2 linked regions of the Streptomyces noursei ATCC 11455 genome follow. The protein of the gene in region 1 interacts with the protein of each later gene in a pairwise test. Links are inferred from orthologs where the notes say so. Each region holds a gene or a part of one and is shown in the gene's direction. Other genes may lie near its edges.

Region 1 (7,839 bases):
CACTGGTGGTCCTTTGATTCTTCCTCAGGTGCCCTGAGGCACACGAAAGTTGCCAAGACATACCCATAGTGCTCAAAGGAACCGTAAATCGGCAGTAAGGAAAGTGGTGATAAAGACGCTGGGGAGGTGGCGGGGGCGCGCGGTACGGCCGGATCATCTCTTTCGATAAATGTCAGGCCAATGCATTACGGTGTGTGCGTATTTCCCGGAGGCGGACAAAAAGGGGTGGGGCATGCGGAAGGGGATCGCGCGGCGCACCGGCGTCTCGCTCATGGCGGTGGCCGTACTGGCAGGTGTGGCGGGCTGCCAGCAAGGCGCGAAGAAGGCCGCGGGGGACGGCTCCGGCGGGGACTCCGGGCGCACCCCGATCCAGGCGCTCACGGTCGCCTACAAGAAGACCGCGGCGGCGAAGTCGGCGAAGGTCACGATGAGCATGTCGATGCCGGCGGGGCTGCCGGACGGCGGCGAGACGAAGATGTCGGGCGTCATGGGATGGGACCCGATGGTCATGGACGTGACCATGAGCGAGAGCCCGCTCGGGGGCTGGGCGGGCGGCGCCGAGAAGTCGCACATGGTGTGGCTCGACAATGCCGTCTACGTGGACATGGGCAAGCGGACCGAGGCGTTCGACGGCAAGCGGTGGGGCAAGTTCGACCTCCGGGACGCCGCTGCCCAGTCAGGCGACAACGCCCTCATGCGGCAGGTCACCGCCGGCCTGGACGACATGAACCAGGACCCGTCGCAGCAACTCGCGATGCTGCTCGGCTCGCCGGACGTCAAGCACCTGGGCGGCGGCGAGGTCGACGGCGAGCACGCCGAGCACTACCGGGGCTCGCTGGCCGTCGAGGCGGGGCTCGGGTCGCTCAAGTCCGTCACCGACCTCACGGCCGAGCAGCGGGAGAAGCTCTTCGCGAACATCAAGAAGTCGGGTGTCAAGAGCTACGACTACGACGTCTGGGTCAACGGCCAGGACTACCCCGTGAAGATGGACGTGGACATCAGGACTCCGCAGGGCACGATCAAGACCAGCGCGCGCTACTCCGACTACGGCGCCAAGGCGGCGGTGCAGGCCCCGCCCGCCGACGACACCGCCGACGTGCTGAAGGTCCTCCGGGACCTCATGGCGCAGCGCGACTGACCGGCGGGAACCGAACGCGGGCGGGGTCGATCGGGTCGGTGCGGACCGGCGTCAGTTCGGCCCCAGCCCGGTGAGCAGGGACCGGGTCACGAGGTCGGCTCCCTGCGCGGGGGTCAGTTCGGGCATCTCGTGGGACACCATGTTGGTGAGATGCGTCAGCAGGGTGCGCGCCCAGCGGTCCGGGAGGCCCGGGCGGAGGACGCCCTCGCGGACGGCCCGCGCCATGAACGCGTCGAGGTGCTGGAGCAGTCGCTGAAGGCGTGCGGTTGCGGCTTCGTCCCGCGCCTGTTGGAGATCCACCGGCCATTTCCTGCTCACGGTGATGATGCCCTCGGCGTACCGGTGCAGTGCCACGGTCACGGGCGCCTCGGTCAACCGGGCCTGCGCGAGGACGTCTTCGCAGGCGTCGAGTTTGGCGGTGTGGACGGCGGCCATCAGCGCCTCGCGGGTGCTGAAGCGACGGTAGACGGTGCGCCGGTCCACGCCCGCGGCGGTCGCGATCGCCGCGATGCTCGTCGCGGGATCGTGCGCCAGCAGGCGTGCTCCGGTCTGCAGGACCGCGTCCAGGTTGCGTGCGGCATCAGCTCTCATCGTGACGGGATCTTAGGCGTGTGCGAGGCCGATTGGCCAGAAAGAACCACTAGGGGATTGCGGTTCTCTCGATAACTGTCACATAGTTGTGTCAACTGCTGCGGCCGCCGATCGGTCGTGCCGGTCCGCCCGGCGTCGAGACCCCTCGGCGAGGTGCCTGGCTTCCCTCCTCACCTCTGGAGCGCTACGTGAGCCCAACCCGCATGCCCGCGAACGAGACCGCGAACGAGTCCGCAAAGGAGACCGTGAACGAGACTGCGAAGGATTCCGGGAGGAAGTCCGCGACCATGTCGGAGAAGTTGACGGGCGTCCTCGACTCCCCGGTCTTCGTGACGGTGGCGACCCTCCAACCGGACGGCAGTCCGCACCAGTCGGTGGTCTGGGTGGGGCGGAACGGCGGCGACCTGTTCTTCGTCACCGGCGTCGACAAGCGCAAGATCCGCAATCTGCGCCGCGATCCACGGCTGAGCGTGACGGTCAATCCGCCGGACGAGCCCTACGGTTACGCCGTGCTCAGCGGCACCGCGCGGTTGGAGAGCGCGGGAAGTCGACAGCGGATGGATGAACTGTCCCTGAAATACACCGGGTTGACCTATGCCGAGCACAACCCGGAGACGTACGCCCGGCTGCCGGAGCTGGTCACCGTGCACCTCACTCCCGAGAAGATCGCGGCGCGGTTCCTGTGAGCCGGTTGCCGAGGGGTGGGCGAGGCGAAGCGTTGATCGACGGCGTCGGAGAGCGAGGACGAGGATGAAGACATACGTCATCACGGGCGGCACGGACGGCATCGGCAAGGCGCTCGCCTTCCGGTATCTGGGGCAGGGGGAGGAGGTGGTGGTCGTCGGCCGCAGCCTGGAGAAGGGGACGGCCTGGCTCGCCGCGGCGCGGGAGCAAGGGGCCGCCGAGCGGGCGCACTTCGTGCCCGCGGACCTCGGTTCGGTGGCCGAGAACCGGGCGGTGATCGACGCCCTGCGCGCGTCCTTCGGCAAACTCGACGCCCTGGTGCTCTGCGCCAGGCACTTTCGGACCACGCGGCTGGTCACCGACGAGGGGTTCGAGAACACCTTCGCGCACTTCTACCTGAGCCGCTTTCTGCTGAGCCACGGGCTGGTCGAACTGCTCGAAGCCGCCGACGCCCCGGTGATCCTCAATGTCGCCGGTCCCGGCGGCACCGGGGAGATCGCCTGGGAAGACCTCCAACTCGCCCGGGCGTACGACGGGCAGCGGGCCCTGGCACAGGGCGGGCGGCTCAACGACCTGCTCGGCGTCGGCTTCGCGGATGCCTGGCCGGCGGCACGGACCCGGTACGTACTGGTCAACCCCGGTACGGTCGACACCAGTTTTTCCGGGCAGTACACCCCGGCCGTGCAGGCCCAGGTCGACGCCATCCGACGCGCCGCGCAGCCGGTCGAGGAAGCCGTACGGCCGCTCGCCGCGGTGTTGGACAACCCACCCCAGGCGCCCCTGAGCGCCGTGGTGCAGGGGGCGCCGCTCCGGGTCGACGGCCCCGGTTTCGAGGTCGCTCAGGCACGGCGGCTCCGGCGCGAGACCGAACTGCTGCTGGGCGGCGCCTGAGCGAGCGGCGGCGGGCGAGGGGAAGGCCCCGGCCCCGTGTCCCTCCCCGCCTCCGCGCCGTCCCGTTACGCGGCGGCTGCGGTGCTGCTGGCATGACGTCACCTTTGGTTCACCAACGACTGGTGGGCTGGGGCGCGTTGGACCGGACGTCCACGTCCCACGGATCTTCAAGGAGACGTTTCATGCACAGACCCTCCCGCCGTCACGTCATGGCCGCCACCGCCCTGGTCGCCGCCACCGCGGCCGCCGTGGCCGTGACCACCGCGGCCGGCGCCTCCGACACCGTGCAGCAGGCCCAGCACGCCATCAAGGGCGGCAAGGCGAAGAACGTCATCCTGCTCATCGGTGACGGCATGGGGGACTCCGAGATCACGCTCGCCCGCGACTACGTGGTCGGCGCGGGCGGCCGGCTGAACATGGACGGGTTCCCGCTCACGGGCGCCTACACGACCTACGCGGTCCACGCCGACGGCACCCCGGACTACGTGACCGACTCCGCCGCGAGCGGGTCCGGCTGGGCGACCGGCCGCAAGACGGTCAACGGCCGTATCTCCAAGACCCCGGACACCGACAAGGCCGTCCCCACCATCCTCGAACTGGCGCAGCGGGGCGGCTACGCGACCGGCAGCGTCACCACCGCCGAACTCACCGACGCCACCCCGGCGGTGCTCGCCGCGCACGCCACGGACCGCTCCTGCCAGGGCCCCGGCGACATGGCCAAGTGCCCCACCGACACCCTCGCCAAGGGCGGTCCGGGCTCCATCGCCGAGCAGTCCGTCAACCACAAGGTCGACGTCCTGTTCGGCGGCGGGAAGCAGCGGTTCGACCAGAAGGTCACCGAGGGCAGGTACAAGGGCCTGACGGTCACCGAGCAGGCCCGGAAGCTGGGCTACCAGGTCGTCACCGACGGCGCCGGTCTGAAGGGCGTCAAGGCGGGCAAGCCGGTCCTCGGCCTGTTCGCGTCGGGCAATGTGCCGACCGAGTGGACCGGTAGGCCGGCGGCGGTCGGCGGGACCGCCCCGCAGCGGTGCGTGACCTCCAACCCCAACCGCCCGTCGTCCACCCCGAGCCTCGCCGATTCGGCGACCAGGGCGATCCAGCTCCTGGAGGCCAAGCAGAAGCACGCCAAGAAGGGCTTCTTCCTCCAGATCGAGGGCGCGTCGATCGACAAGCAGGACCACGCGGCCGACCCGTGCGGTCAGATCGGCGAGACCGCCGCGTTCGACCGCGCGGTGAAGGTGGCCCGCGACTACGCGGCCAAGCACCCCGACACGCTCGTGGTGACCACCGCCGACCACGGCCACACCAGCCAGATCGTGCCGCTGGAGGCCACCCCGCCCGGCCTGAGCTCCACTCTTGTCACCAACGAGGGCCAGCAGCTCAAGGTCAACTACTCGACCAACACCCCGGGCCAGTCGCAGGAGCACACCGGTACCCAGGTGCGGATCGCCGCCCAGGGCCCGCAGGCGTACCGGGTCCTCGGCATCACGAACCAGACCGACCTGTTCACCACGATCCGCAGGGCGCTCGGCCTGAAGTAAGGGTGCACCAGGCGCGGAGGGGGAGGCCGGCGATCGGTCTCCCCCTCACGTTCGGCGTGATCAGCCGGCTCACCGCGGCCGGGAGGCCGGCGGTCGACGAGGGCACCGAGACGCCGGCGCCGGTGGCGTTCAGTCGGCGGTCCGGGCGGGCGGCACCCGCTCCAGTGCTTCCCAACTGACGTCCCGTGCGCGCTCGGCGGCCTCGGCACGGCCGCCGCCGCGCACGCCGAACAGCCGCTTGGCGAAGAGCAGGTAGATCACCACCGCGAGGTTGACGAGCAGGGTGAGGACCTTGGTGACGGTCACCCGGGAGAGCAGCTCGTAGACCTCGGGGGCCAGCAGGACGGTGGTGGCGACGAACGTGAGGTACTCCGCCCACCGTCTGCCGAACCACAGTCCGACCGCCTCGACACCCTCCAACAGCGCATAGGCGGCGATCACCAGACCGATCAGCCACAACGTCGACGAGCGCACCGCGAACGCCTTGGCCACCTCGCCGAGCAGCCCGCGGTCGGAGACGCCCCCGGCCCCGCCCACGCCGTTCTGCAGCAGGTCCATGAACCGGTAGAACGGTGCCTGGAGGCTCGCGCGCTTGTCTGCGAAGACCAGGATGCCGGTGGCCAACGCCCCGAGCACCACGAAGTGCAGCAGCCGGTCCAGCGCGATCAGCCGCAGGACATAGCGGTCGCGCAGGGGCTTGCCGCGCAGCGGGAGGGCGATCTCGTCCCGGTCGGGTGGGTGCGGACGGTCGGGCTGTGGTCGGGGTGTCACCGGAACCCAGGCATCGCACCGCAGGCACCGGTGCCAGCGCAGTCCCTCCGGGTCCTCGCGGACCAGCAGGCCGTCGGTCGGCCGCACCCGTTCCGCGCCCACGCCTTCGAGGTGGTGACCGTGCAGCGCGCAGCTCAGCAGTTCGTAGCGCAACCGCCGCCGGTCGTCGCCCGTTCCGGGCACCGGAGCCGGTGCGTCGCCGTCCTCCTCCGCCATACGTTCCTCCGTCGCGACCCGGTCCTGGTTCCGCGGGTGCCTGTGCGGCGGTACCGGGGCGGTACCGCGCGGGCGTCCGGGGTCAGTCTGGGTCACGCGGGCCGGCGATCCCGGGAAATGCGGTGGGGCGGCGCGTACGGCAGGGGCGGCGGGCGGTGCGGCGCCCGTCCGCGCGGGATGCCTCACCCCTCGGGCAAGGCGCCCGCCGCCCCCATCTCCGGCGCTACAGCGTGGCCAGGAAGTCCCGGACCGCGGCGGCGAAAGCTTCCGGGACACCGGTGGGCAGCAGATGGTCGCCGTCCAGCTGGACCGCCACGGTGCCGGGGCGGCGGTCGACCATTCCGCGGACCTCGGCGGGCGGCACATACCCCTTGGTGCCGTGGATCAGCAGGGCGGGGCAGCTGCTGGACGTCCAGTCGTCCCAGTAGTCGCCGTGCACCTCCTCCTCGGACCGGAACATGTCGTCGGGGTGGAACGGCAGCCGCCAACTGCCGTCCGGGCTCTGCCGCAGCCGGTCGGAGAACTGGGAGCCGGCCGGGCCCAGACCCGCGGCGAGTTCCTCGCGGGTGGCCGCCCGGCGGGGCAGGTCGAGCAGGAACGCGAGCGGGTTGGGACCGTCCAGTTCGAGCTCCACCGGCCCTTCGACGTTGATCAGCGCGCTGACGCGCTCGGGGTGGCGGGCCGTGAACTGGTAGGCGTTGACGGCGCCCATGGAGTGGCCGAGCAGCACCACCCGGTCCAGCGCCAGATGGTCCAGGAGGGCTCGGACGTCGGCCAGATATCCCTCGCGGGTGTAGTCGTCGGCGCGTTCGGACTCGCCCTGGCCGCGCTGGTCAGGGGCGATCAGCCGCCACTCGGGACCCAGTGCCCCGGCGAGGCGGGTGAACATGACGCCCTCGGATATGTGGCCGTGCAGCGCGACCAAGGGACGGCCGTCCCCGCCGAAGTCGAGGTACGACAACCGGCGCCCACCAATGGAGAGTTCGGACCGAACGGTGTGGTTGCCCAAGGTCGAGTCGGACATCGCCATCCCCTCATCTGACTGGCCTCTGCCGAGGCCGGCGCAACGGGACCGTCCCGAGCACCGGGTAACTGCTACCCGATATTCGATCATCGGTACCCAGTAGCCGGACATCGCATCGGGCCCGTGCCGGTCTGTCCGTCCTCACCGGCGGGGAACGCCCCGGCCGACCGTCGCTCGTCAGGCACCCTGCGTCGCTCAGGCATCCAACGCCAGGCGGTATTCGACCGCCCGCCGGGTCGTCGGCGCGAAGCCGAGCGAGACCAGGGCCGCCTCGAAGACCTCGTCCCCAGGCGCCACACATGTCTCGACCGCCGGGATGCCCGGGGCTTCCGCCGTCACCCGGCGCACCGCCAACGACACGAGCGCCGCGAGCGATGCGGCCGTCCCTTCCTCCTGCCGCTCGTGCACCAGCACCGCCCGGCCGTCGTCCGCCTCGACGTCGCACCAGGCATCGCCCACCCCGACCCGGAAGGGGGCGCCCTCCGCAGTCGGTGACCCGGGGCCCCGGTCGCCGGGCGTGGCGGCCGGTTCCGCCGCCAACTCCCTGCGCCACCAGCGATGGACCTCGTCCCCGGCGACCGCCCCCAACTGCTCCAGGGCGGCGGCAGCGGACAGGGACAGCTCGCCCGTCTCCTCGACCCATCGAAGCGTCCGACCCCCGGCGTCCCGCACCACCGGCACCGCCGCCTCCACCAGCGGCACCCGGACGTCCCCCGGGCCCGCCACGACTCCCACGAAGCGGAGGCCGGGGTCCGCCGCCCCCAGGTCGAGCACCGCGAACGACCCGACGGCCGTCCCGGCCTCGCGCGCCACCACCACCGCGAACGTCCGGTCGTCGCACCAGAGGTCGGGCACCGCCCCACGCTCCCGAAAAACCCGCACAGAAACCGACATACCGCGATCATTGCACGCCCCGATACACCGAAGCGAACTACTGTTCGGTTCGGTGGGGTGTGCCGTGCACGTGACTGGGGCGGTGGGTG
Region 2 (7,311 bases), 4.8 Mb from region 1 along the record:
ATGCCCCGGCGTGGCGGGATCGAGGCGTGTACCTCCATCAAGGAGGTGGCGCCCAGCGCGAAGATCATCATGCTGACGATCAGCGACGAAGAGGCCGATCTCTACGACGCGATCAAGGCGGGCGCCACCGGGTACCTCCTCAAGGAGATCTCCACCGACGAGGTGGCCACCGCGATCCGGGCGGTCGCCGACGGCCAGTCGCAGATCAGTCCGTCGATGGCGTCCAAGCTCCTGACGGAGTTCAAATCGATGATCCAGCGCACCGACGAGCGTCGTCTGGTGCCGGCGCCCCGGCTCACCGACCGCGAGCTGGAGGTCCTCAAACTCGTCGCCACCGGCATGAACAACCGGGATATCGCCAAGGAGTTGTTCATCTCCGAGAACACCGTCAAGAACCACGTGCGCAACATCCTGGAGAAGCTCCAGCTGCATTCCCGGATGGAAGCCGTGGTCTATGCGATGCGGGAGAAGATCCTCGAAATCCGGTGACGTCGGGGGCGGGCAGCCCCCGGAGCGCCGCCGGTGCCGGGCCGGGTGGGTCAGTCCGTGGTGCCCTCGCCGGCGCGGGTGTCGTCCTCGTCGGTTCGGGTGAGTTCGGTGCGCAGGGCGGCGGCCAGCCGTGCGTCGTCGCAGCGCTCGATGCGGACGGTGTCGCAGTCCACCCATGTCGCGGCCTCGTGGAGGGCCTGGGCCATGGGGCGGACGGCCTTGGGGCCCTGGAGCGAGAGCTGGCGGGCGACCAGGGTGCGGCCCTCGCGGCCCGGGTCGACGCGGCCCACCAGCTTGCCGCCGGCCAGCAGCGGCATCGCGAAATAGCCGTGTATCCGCTTGGGCCTGGGGACGTACGCCTCCAGGCGGTGGGTGAAGTCGAAGATCCGTTCCGTGCGGGGGCGGTCCCAGATGAGGGAGTCGAACGGGGAGAGCAGGGTCGTGCGGTGCCGGCCGCGGGGCGGGGCGGCGAGCGCTTCGGGGTCCGCCCAGGCGGGCTTGGCCCAGCCCTCGACGGTCACCGGCACCAGCCCGGTGCCCTCGATGACGGCGTCCACCTGCTCGCCCTTCAGGCGGTGGTAGTCGGCGAGGTCCGCGCGGGTGGCCACGCCCATCGCGGCGCCGGCCTGGGCGACCAGGCGCCGGATGCACTCCGCGTCGTCGAGGTCGTCGTGCAGCAGCGGCTCGGGGACGGCGCGCTCGGCGAGGTCGTAGATCCGCTTCCAGCCGCGGCGCTCCGTGCAGACCACGTCGCCGGTGTCCAGCAGCCACTCCACGGCGATCTTGGTCTCGGACCAGTCCCACCACTCGCCGCCGTTCCGGCCGCCGCCCAACTGGGAGGTGGTGAGCGGGCCGTCGGCCTTGAGGCGGTCCAGGACGGCGGCGCAGGAGCGCGCGGAGTCCTTCATGACGTGCCAGCGGTGGCCCCTGGCCCGCCGGGCGCGGCGGCGGAAGGCGAAGTGCGGCCACTCCTCGATGGGCAGGATGCAGGCCGCGTGCGACCAGTACTCGAAGCTGTGCGGCCGGGCCGGGGTCTCGCCCGCGGGGCTCGACGACCAGTACGCGGCCTCGACGGCGGAGCGGCCGACCGCGCCGAGCCGGGCGTAGGGGACCAGTTCGTGGGAGCGGGCGAGCACGGAGATCGTGTCGAGCTGGACCGCGCCGAGGCGGCGCAGCATCCCGCGGACGCCGTCCCGTCGCCCGTCGTCGCCCCGAGGGGCAGCGCTGCGCGCGGGGGCGCCGAGCAGGCCCTGGGCCCGCAGTGCCATCCGCCGGGCGTCGTCCGCGGACAGGGCGGTCACGGGGCGCGGGGCGGGCTGTCGCTGCGTGGCTGTGGTCATGTCGCACAGCGTAGGGGCGGCCACTGACAACGCTCCGGACTTCGGGTGTTCGTGCAGGTCAGCGTGGGTGCGGAAGGTAGGGCGTGGGGTCCTGGGCCGGGGCGGTGGCGCAGCCGGCGGGGGCGGGCTCGCGGGGCAGGTCGGACGGGAGCAGGGAGCCGATCCACAGGTCGCGGCGGATGCCGCCGTGCACCAGCTTGGCGCGCAGGGTGCCCTCCCGTCGGAAGCCGACCTTGCGGGCGACGGCCCAGGAGCCCTCGTTGCCGGCCTCGGCGAGCCACTCCATGCGCTCCACGCCCAGTTCGCGGAAGGCCCAGCGCACCACCGCGCCGGCCGCTTCCGCGGTGTATCCCTTGCCGCGGTGCTCCTTCGCGGTCCAGTAGCCGAGTTCCGCCTGCCGCTCCACGGTGCGCAGCCGGTCGAGTCGGACCAGGCCCATGGAGCCGACGAGGGTTCCCCCGTGCCGGGTGGCCACGGCGAAGGTGTAGGCGGTGTCGTTCCGCCAGCCCTCGGGGACGGCCGTGCCGACGAACCGTTCCGCGTCGTCGAGGCCGTACGGCGTGGGGACGGCGGTCCAGCGGGGAATGGCGGGGTCCTGACAAGCGGTGTGGACGGCGGGCACGTCGGAGTGCTCGAAGGGGCGCAGCAGCAGGCGGTCGGTGGTGAGGGTGACGGGTTTCATGCGGTGAGTCTGCGGCGCCGCCCGGCGGGCCGCGAGCCGTTTTCGCCGGGCGCCGGGAGCGGCGGCGTACGGGCCGCGGGGCCGTTGCCGGGGCGGTTTCCCGGAACTTTGCCCGAACGTTCAGGGGAATGTGTGACGGATCTTTCCGGAACCGTTCGGGGCAGTACGGCGGAAAGTTTTTCGGCACCTTCTCGCGGGCTCGTGCGTTGACGGGGCGAGGGGTCTGCGGGCTCGACTGCGGCGGACCTCCCGGCCGGACAGCGTCCTCCTTTACGATGGCCGTTGCGGCGGGGCCTGCCCCCTTGGAAACATGCCGCGCCCGCGCACTCGACCGTGCAGGCCCGACCGGCAAGGAGACCAGCCCAAGTGTCCGTCTTGACGAAGATCATGCGTGCAGGCGAAGGAAAGATCCTGCGCAAGCTGCACCGCATCGCGGGCCAGGTGAACTCCATCGAGGAGGACTTCGCGGCCCTCTCCGACGCCGAGCTGCGGGCGCTCACCGACGAGTACAAGCAGCGCTACACCGACGGCGAGAGCCTCGACGACCTGCTGCCCGAGGCGTTCGCCACTGTGCGCGAGGCCGCCAAGCGGGTGCTCGGCCAGCGCCACTACGACGTCCAGCTGATGGGCGGTGCGGCCCTGCACCTCGGCTATGTCGCGGAGATGAAGACCGGTGAGGGCAAGACCCTGGTCGGTACCCTCCCGGCGTATCTGAACGCGCTGTCCGGCAAGGGCGTCCACCTGATCACGGTCAACGACTACCTCGCCGAGCGCGACTCCGAGATGATGGGCCGGGTCCACAAGTTCCTGGGCCTGACCGTCGGCTGCATCCTGGCCGACATGACGCCGGCTCAGCGCCGTGAGCAGTACGGCTGTGACATCACCTACGGCACCAACAACGAGTTCGGCTTCGACTACCTGCGCGACAACATGGCGTGGTCGAAGGACGAACTGGTCCAGCGCGGCCACAACTTCGCGATCGTCGACGAGGTCGACTCGATCCTGGTGGACGAGGCCCGTACGCCGCTGATCATCTCCGGGCCGGCGGACTCGGCCACCAAGTGGTACGGCGACTTCGCCAAGTTGGTGCAGCGCCTCAAGCGGGGCGAGCCGGCCAACCCGCAGCGCGGTGTCGAGGAGACCGGCGACTACGACGTCGACGAGAAGAAGCGCACCGTCGGCATCCACGAGTCCGGTGTCGGCAAGGTCGAGGACTGGCTGGGCATCGACAACCTCTACGAGTCGGTCAACACGCCGCTGGTCGGTTACCTCAACAACGCGATCAAGGCCAAGGAGCTCTTCAAGCTCGACAAGGACTACGTCGTCATCGACGGCGAGGTCATGATCGTCGACGAGCACACCGGCCGTATCCTCGCCGGCCGCCGCTACAACGAGGGCATGCACCAGGCCATCGAGGCGAAGGAGGGTGTGGAGATCAAGGACGAGAACCAGACGCTCGCCACGATCACCCTGCAGAACTTCTTCCGCCTCTACGACAAGCTCTCCGGCATGACCGGTACGGCCATGACCGAGGCCGCCGAGTTCCACCAGATCTACAAGCTCGGCGTGGTCCCGATCCCGACCAACCGGCCGATGGTCCGCAAGGACCAGGCGGACCTGATCTACCGCACCGAGCCCGCGAAGTTCGACGCGGTCGTCGAGGACATCGCCGACAAGCACGAAAAGGGCCAGCCGATCCTGGTCGGCACCACCTCGGTCGAGAAGTCCGAGTACCTCTCGCAGCAGCTCCGCAAGCGCGGTATCGCCCACGAGGTGCTCAACGCCAAGCAGCACGAGCGGGAGGCGTCGATCGTCGCCCAGGCCGGCCGCAAGGGCGCGGTGACGGTCGCCACCAACATGGCCGGCCGTGGTACGGACATCAAGCTCGGCGGCAACCCTGACGACCTCGCCGAGACCGAGCTGCGCCAGATGGGGCTGGACCCGGTCGACCACGTCGAGGAGTGGGCGGCCGCGCTGCCCGCCGCCCTGGAGCGCGCCGAGGCGGCCGTCAAGGCGGAGTTCGAGGAGGTCAAGGAGCTCGGTGGGCTCTACGTCCTGGGCACCGAGCGGCACGAGTCGCGGCGCATCGACAACCAGCTGCGCGGTCGTTCCGGCCGTCAGGGCGACCCGGGCGAGTCGCGGTTCTACCTCTCCCTGGGCGACGACCTGATGCGGCTGTTCAAGGCGCAGATGGTCGAGCGGGTCATGGCGATGGCCAATGTGCCCGACGACGTGCCGATCGAGAACAAGATGGTGACGCGGGCGATCGCCTCCGCCCAGTCGCAGGTCGAGCAGCAGAACTTCGAGACCCGCAAGAACGTCCTGAAGTACGACGAGGTCCTCAACCGCCAGCGCGAGGTCATCTACGGCGAGCGGCGCCGCGTCCTGGAGGGCGAGGACCTCCAGGAGCAGATCAAGCACTTCATGGACGGCACGATCGACGCCTACATCCAGGCGGAGACCGTCGAGGGCTTCGCCGAGGAGTGGGACCTGGACCGCCTGTGGGGCGCGTTCAAGCAGCTCTACCCGGTCAAGGCGACCATCGAAGAGCTGGAGGAGGAGGTCGGCGACCGCGCGGGCCTGACCGCCGAGTTCATCGCCGACGCCATCAAGGACGACATCCACGAGCAGTACGCCGCCCGCGAGGAGCAGCTGGGCTCGGAGATCATGCGGGAGCTGGAGCGCCGCGTGGTGCTGTCCGTCCTGGACCGCAAGTGGCGCGAGCACCTCTACGAGATGGACTACCTCCAGGAGGGCATCGGCCTGCGGGCGATGGCCCAGAAGGACCCGCTGGTGGAGTACCAGCGCGAGGGCTTCGACATGTTCACCGCGATGATGGACGGCATCAAGGAGGAGTCCGTCGGCTACCTGTTCAACCTGGAGGTCCAGGTGGAGCAGCAGGTCGAGGAGGTCCCGGTGGAGCAGGCCGCGGACGCCGCCCAGGTGGAGCAGGGTGGCGGGGAGGCTGTTCCGGCGGCGGCCGGCGCGGGGCGTCCGGAGATCCACGCCAAGGGCCTGGAGGCGCCGCAGCGGCCCGACCGGCTGCACTTCACCGCGCCGAAGGTCGACGGTGACGGCAGCGTCATCGAGGGCGACTTCGTCAGCGACGTGGACGGCGACGGCCCGGCCCGTTCGGAGTCCGACGGGCTGACCCGCGCGGAGCGGCGCAAGGCGCAGAAGAGCGCCGGGCGGCGCCGCAAGAAGTGAGCCGCATGACGTGAGCGGTCCGCCTCGCGGCGGAGACGACAGCGCAGGGCGCCCTGGCCATGGCCGGCCGGGGCGCCCTGCGCTGTCGTCCGGGCCTGTCGTCCGGGCCCGCTGCGCGCTTTTCAGGGGCGGCCCGGGGCCGGTCCGCCGGGCGGACTCTGGGGGAGCGGCCCGATGTCGAGGGCGGCGCAGCGCCAGCGGGTGTCGGCGCCCCGTTCCAGGCGGAATGCCAGGGCGCGCAGGCGGGCGCCGGTGGTGATGCGCGCGAACGCCTCGATGACGCCGTCGCGCGGGCGGCACAGGCCGCATTCGTGCAGGGCCGGGACGGGGGCGCGCAGCCCCGGGGCGACGTAGGGGCGCAGCGGCGACAGCGGGGCGAGCTCGGCGAGCCGGTCGTAGGCGGCGGGCAGGGCGTGCCCGAGGAGGACGTGGACGGGGCGTTGGCCGCTCAGGGTGAGCAGGAGCTGGTGGGCGAACCAGAGGTGGGGGCGGTTCTCCTGGGCGCGGCGCCGGGCGCTGGGGCTGGGGAGCGCGGTGTCCGGGTGGGTGGTGGGGCGGCGCTGCGTGGTGGTGCGGGTGAGGTGTGGGGTGCGGGTGGGGCCGCGGTTGCCGGACGAGCCGGGGCCGCGGCCAGCGGGGCCGTTGGGGCGGCGGGTGCCGCGGTGGGCCGGGGGCGCGGTGCGCTGCGGGGTGGCGGGCGTCGGCGCCGGCTCGGCGGGGGTGTCGGCGCCGTGGGGCGTGCGGTCGGTGGGGGAGCTGCGGGGCCGGGGGACGGTCGGTGCGGGTGCCGGGGCGTCGGCGGTCGGCGCTTCCGGTGCGGTTCGGTCGCGGCGCGGGCGCTGCGGTGCCGGGGTGGCCCGGGCCGGGTGGGCGCCCGTTGTGGCGCCGGTCGCGGCGGTGTTGTCGCTGGTCGTGTCGGTCATCGCGGTGCCCCCTCGGCCGGGCCCGGCGTGCTTACCGGGCGGTAGCTTGTGGTCCGGGATCTTGTCGGTGGGGCACCGGCGGCGGCAAGGCGTCCGGCCGGCCCGGGCGGGGCGGACGATTTTCACCCGTCCGTGGCACGGGCCCGGGATCACGGGGCGGGGCAGGGGCGGCGGACGCCCCGGGGGCCGGCGGGCCGGGCGGCGCAGCGGCGGCACGAAGGGGGACGCACGGCCGTATGCTGGCTGGGCATTGTTCTGGATCTAGCGAGAGCGGCTGTTATGCGTGTCTACGTCCCCCTGACGCTTTCCGGGCTCGCTGAGGCACACAAGGGCGGCGAGCTGGGGGCCGGCCCGCTGCTCGCGTACGCCGTCACGCCCGCGCTGCGGGAGTGGTACGTCTCGGACGACATCGAGGAGCTGGAGTACGCGGCGCTCAACCGCGCGGCGCAGGCGTCGCTGCGGCTGCTGGCCGGGCACCCGGAGGTGCCCCGGCGGCGGGTCGTGGTGGCGGTGGACGTGCCGGACCGCGGCGCGGCCGTGGACCCGGACCGCGGGCTGGACCCGTCGTCGCTGGGCGAGGTGCGGATCACCGGGCCGGTGCCGCTGTCGAAGGCGGCGGCGGTGCACGTGGACTCCGCGGACGCGGAGGAGGACGTGGCGGCGGCCGCGG

The links.
Region 2: the proteins of SNOUR_RS03715 (region 1) and secA interact in binary tests that used the Escherichia coli proteins (3 or more experiments, as listed by UniProt). The link is inferred for Streptomyces noursei ATCC 11455 from one-to-one orthologs.

Annotation. Positions count from the first base shown.
Region 1 is NZ_CP011533.1:943,217-951,055, reverse strand. What follows is about bases 2,759-5,665. They hold SNOUR_RS03715 (alkaline phosphatase), read left to right. Parts: upstream 2,759-3,486; coding sequence 3,487-4,845; downstream 4,846-5,665. Other genes in these bases: SNOUR_RS03710 (DUF2127 domain-containing protein), read right to left, coding at 4,975-5,665; SNOUR_RS03720 (SDR family NAD(P)-dependent oxidoreductase), read left to right, coding at 2,759-3,304. Also shown: SNOUR_RS03735 (SCO4651 family lipoprotein), read left to right, coding at 233-1,138; SNOUR_RS03730 (TetR family transcriptional regulator), read right to left, coding at 1,190-1,729; SNOUR_RS03725 (PPOX class F420-dependent oxidoreductase), read left to right, coding at 2,017-2,415; more of SNOUR_RS03720, read left to right, coding at 2,480-2,758; more of SNOUR_RS03710, read right to left, coding at 5,666-5,832; SNOUR_RS03705 (alpha/beta fold hydrolase), read right to left, coding at 6,056-6,856; SNOUR_RS03700 (hypothetical protein), read right to left, coding at 7,052-7,711.
Region 2 is NZ_CP011533.1:5,744,075-5,751,385, forward strand. The notes cover bases 2,512-5,918. They hold secA (preprotein translocase subunit SecA), read left to right. Parts: upstream 2,512-2,877; coding sequence 2,878-5,718; downstream 5,719-5,918. Other genes in these bases: SNOUR_RS47230 (Rv3235 family protein), read right to left, coding at 5,841-5,918. Also shown: SNOUR_RS24410 (response regulator), read left to right, coding at 1-489; SNOUR_RS24415 (winged helix-turn-helix domain-containing protein), read right to left, coding at 540-1,829; SNOUR_RS24420 (GNAT family N-acetyltransferase), read right to left, coding at 1,888-2,511; more of SNOUR_RS47230, read right to left, coding at 5,919-6,641; SNOUR_RS24435 (DUF6912 family protein), read left to right, coding at 6,921-7,311. UniProt on the Escherichia coli protein: Required for protein export, interacts with the SecYEG preprotein conducting channel.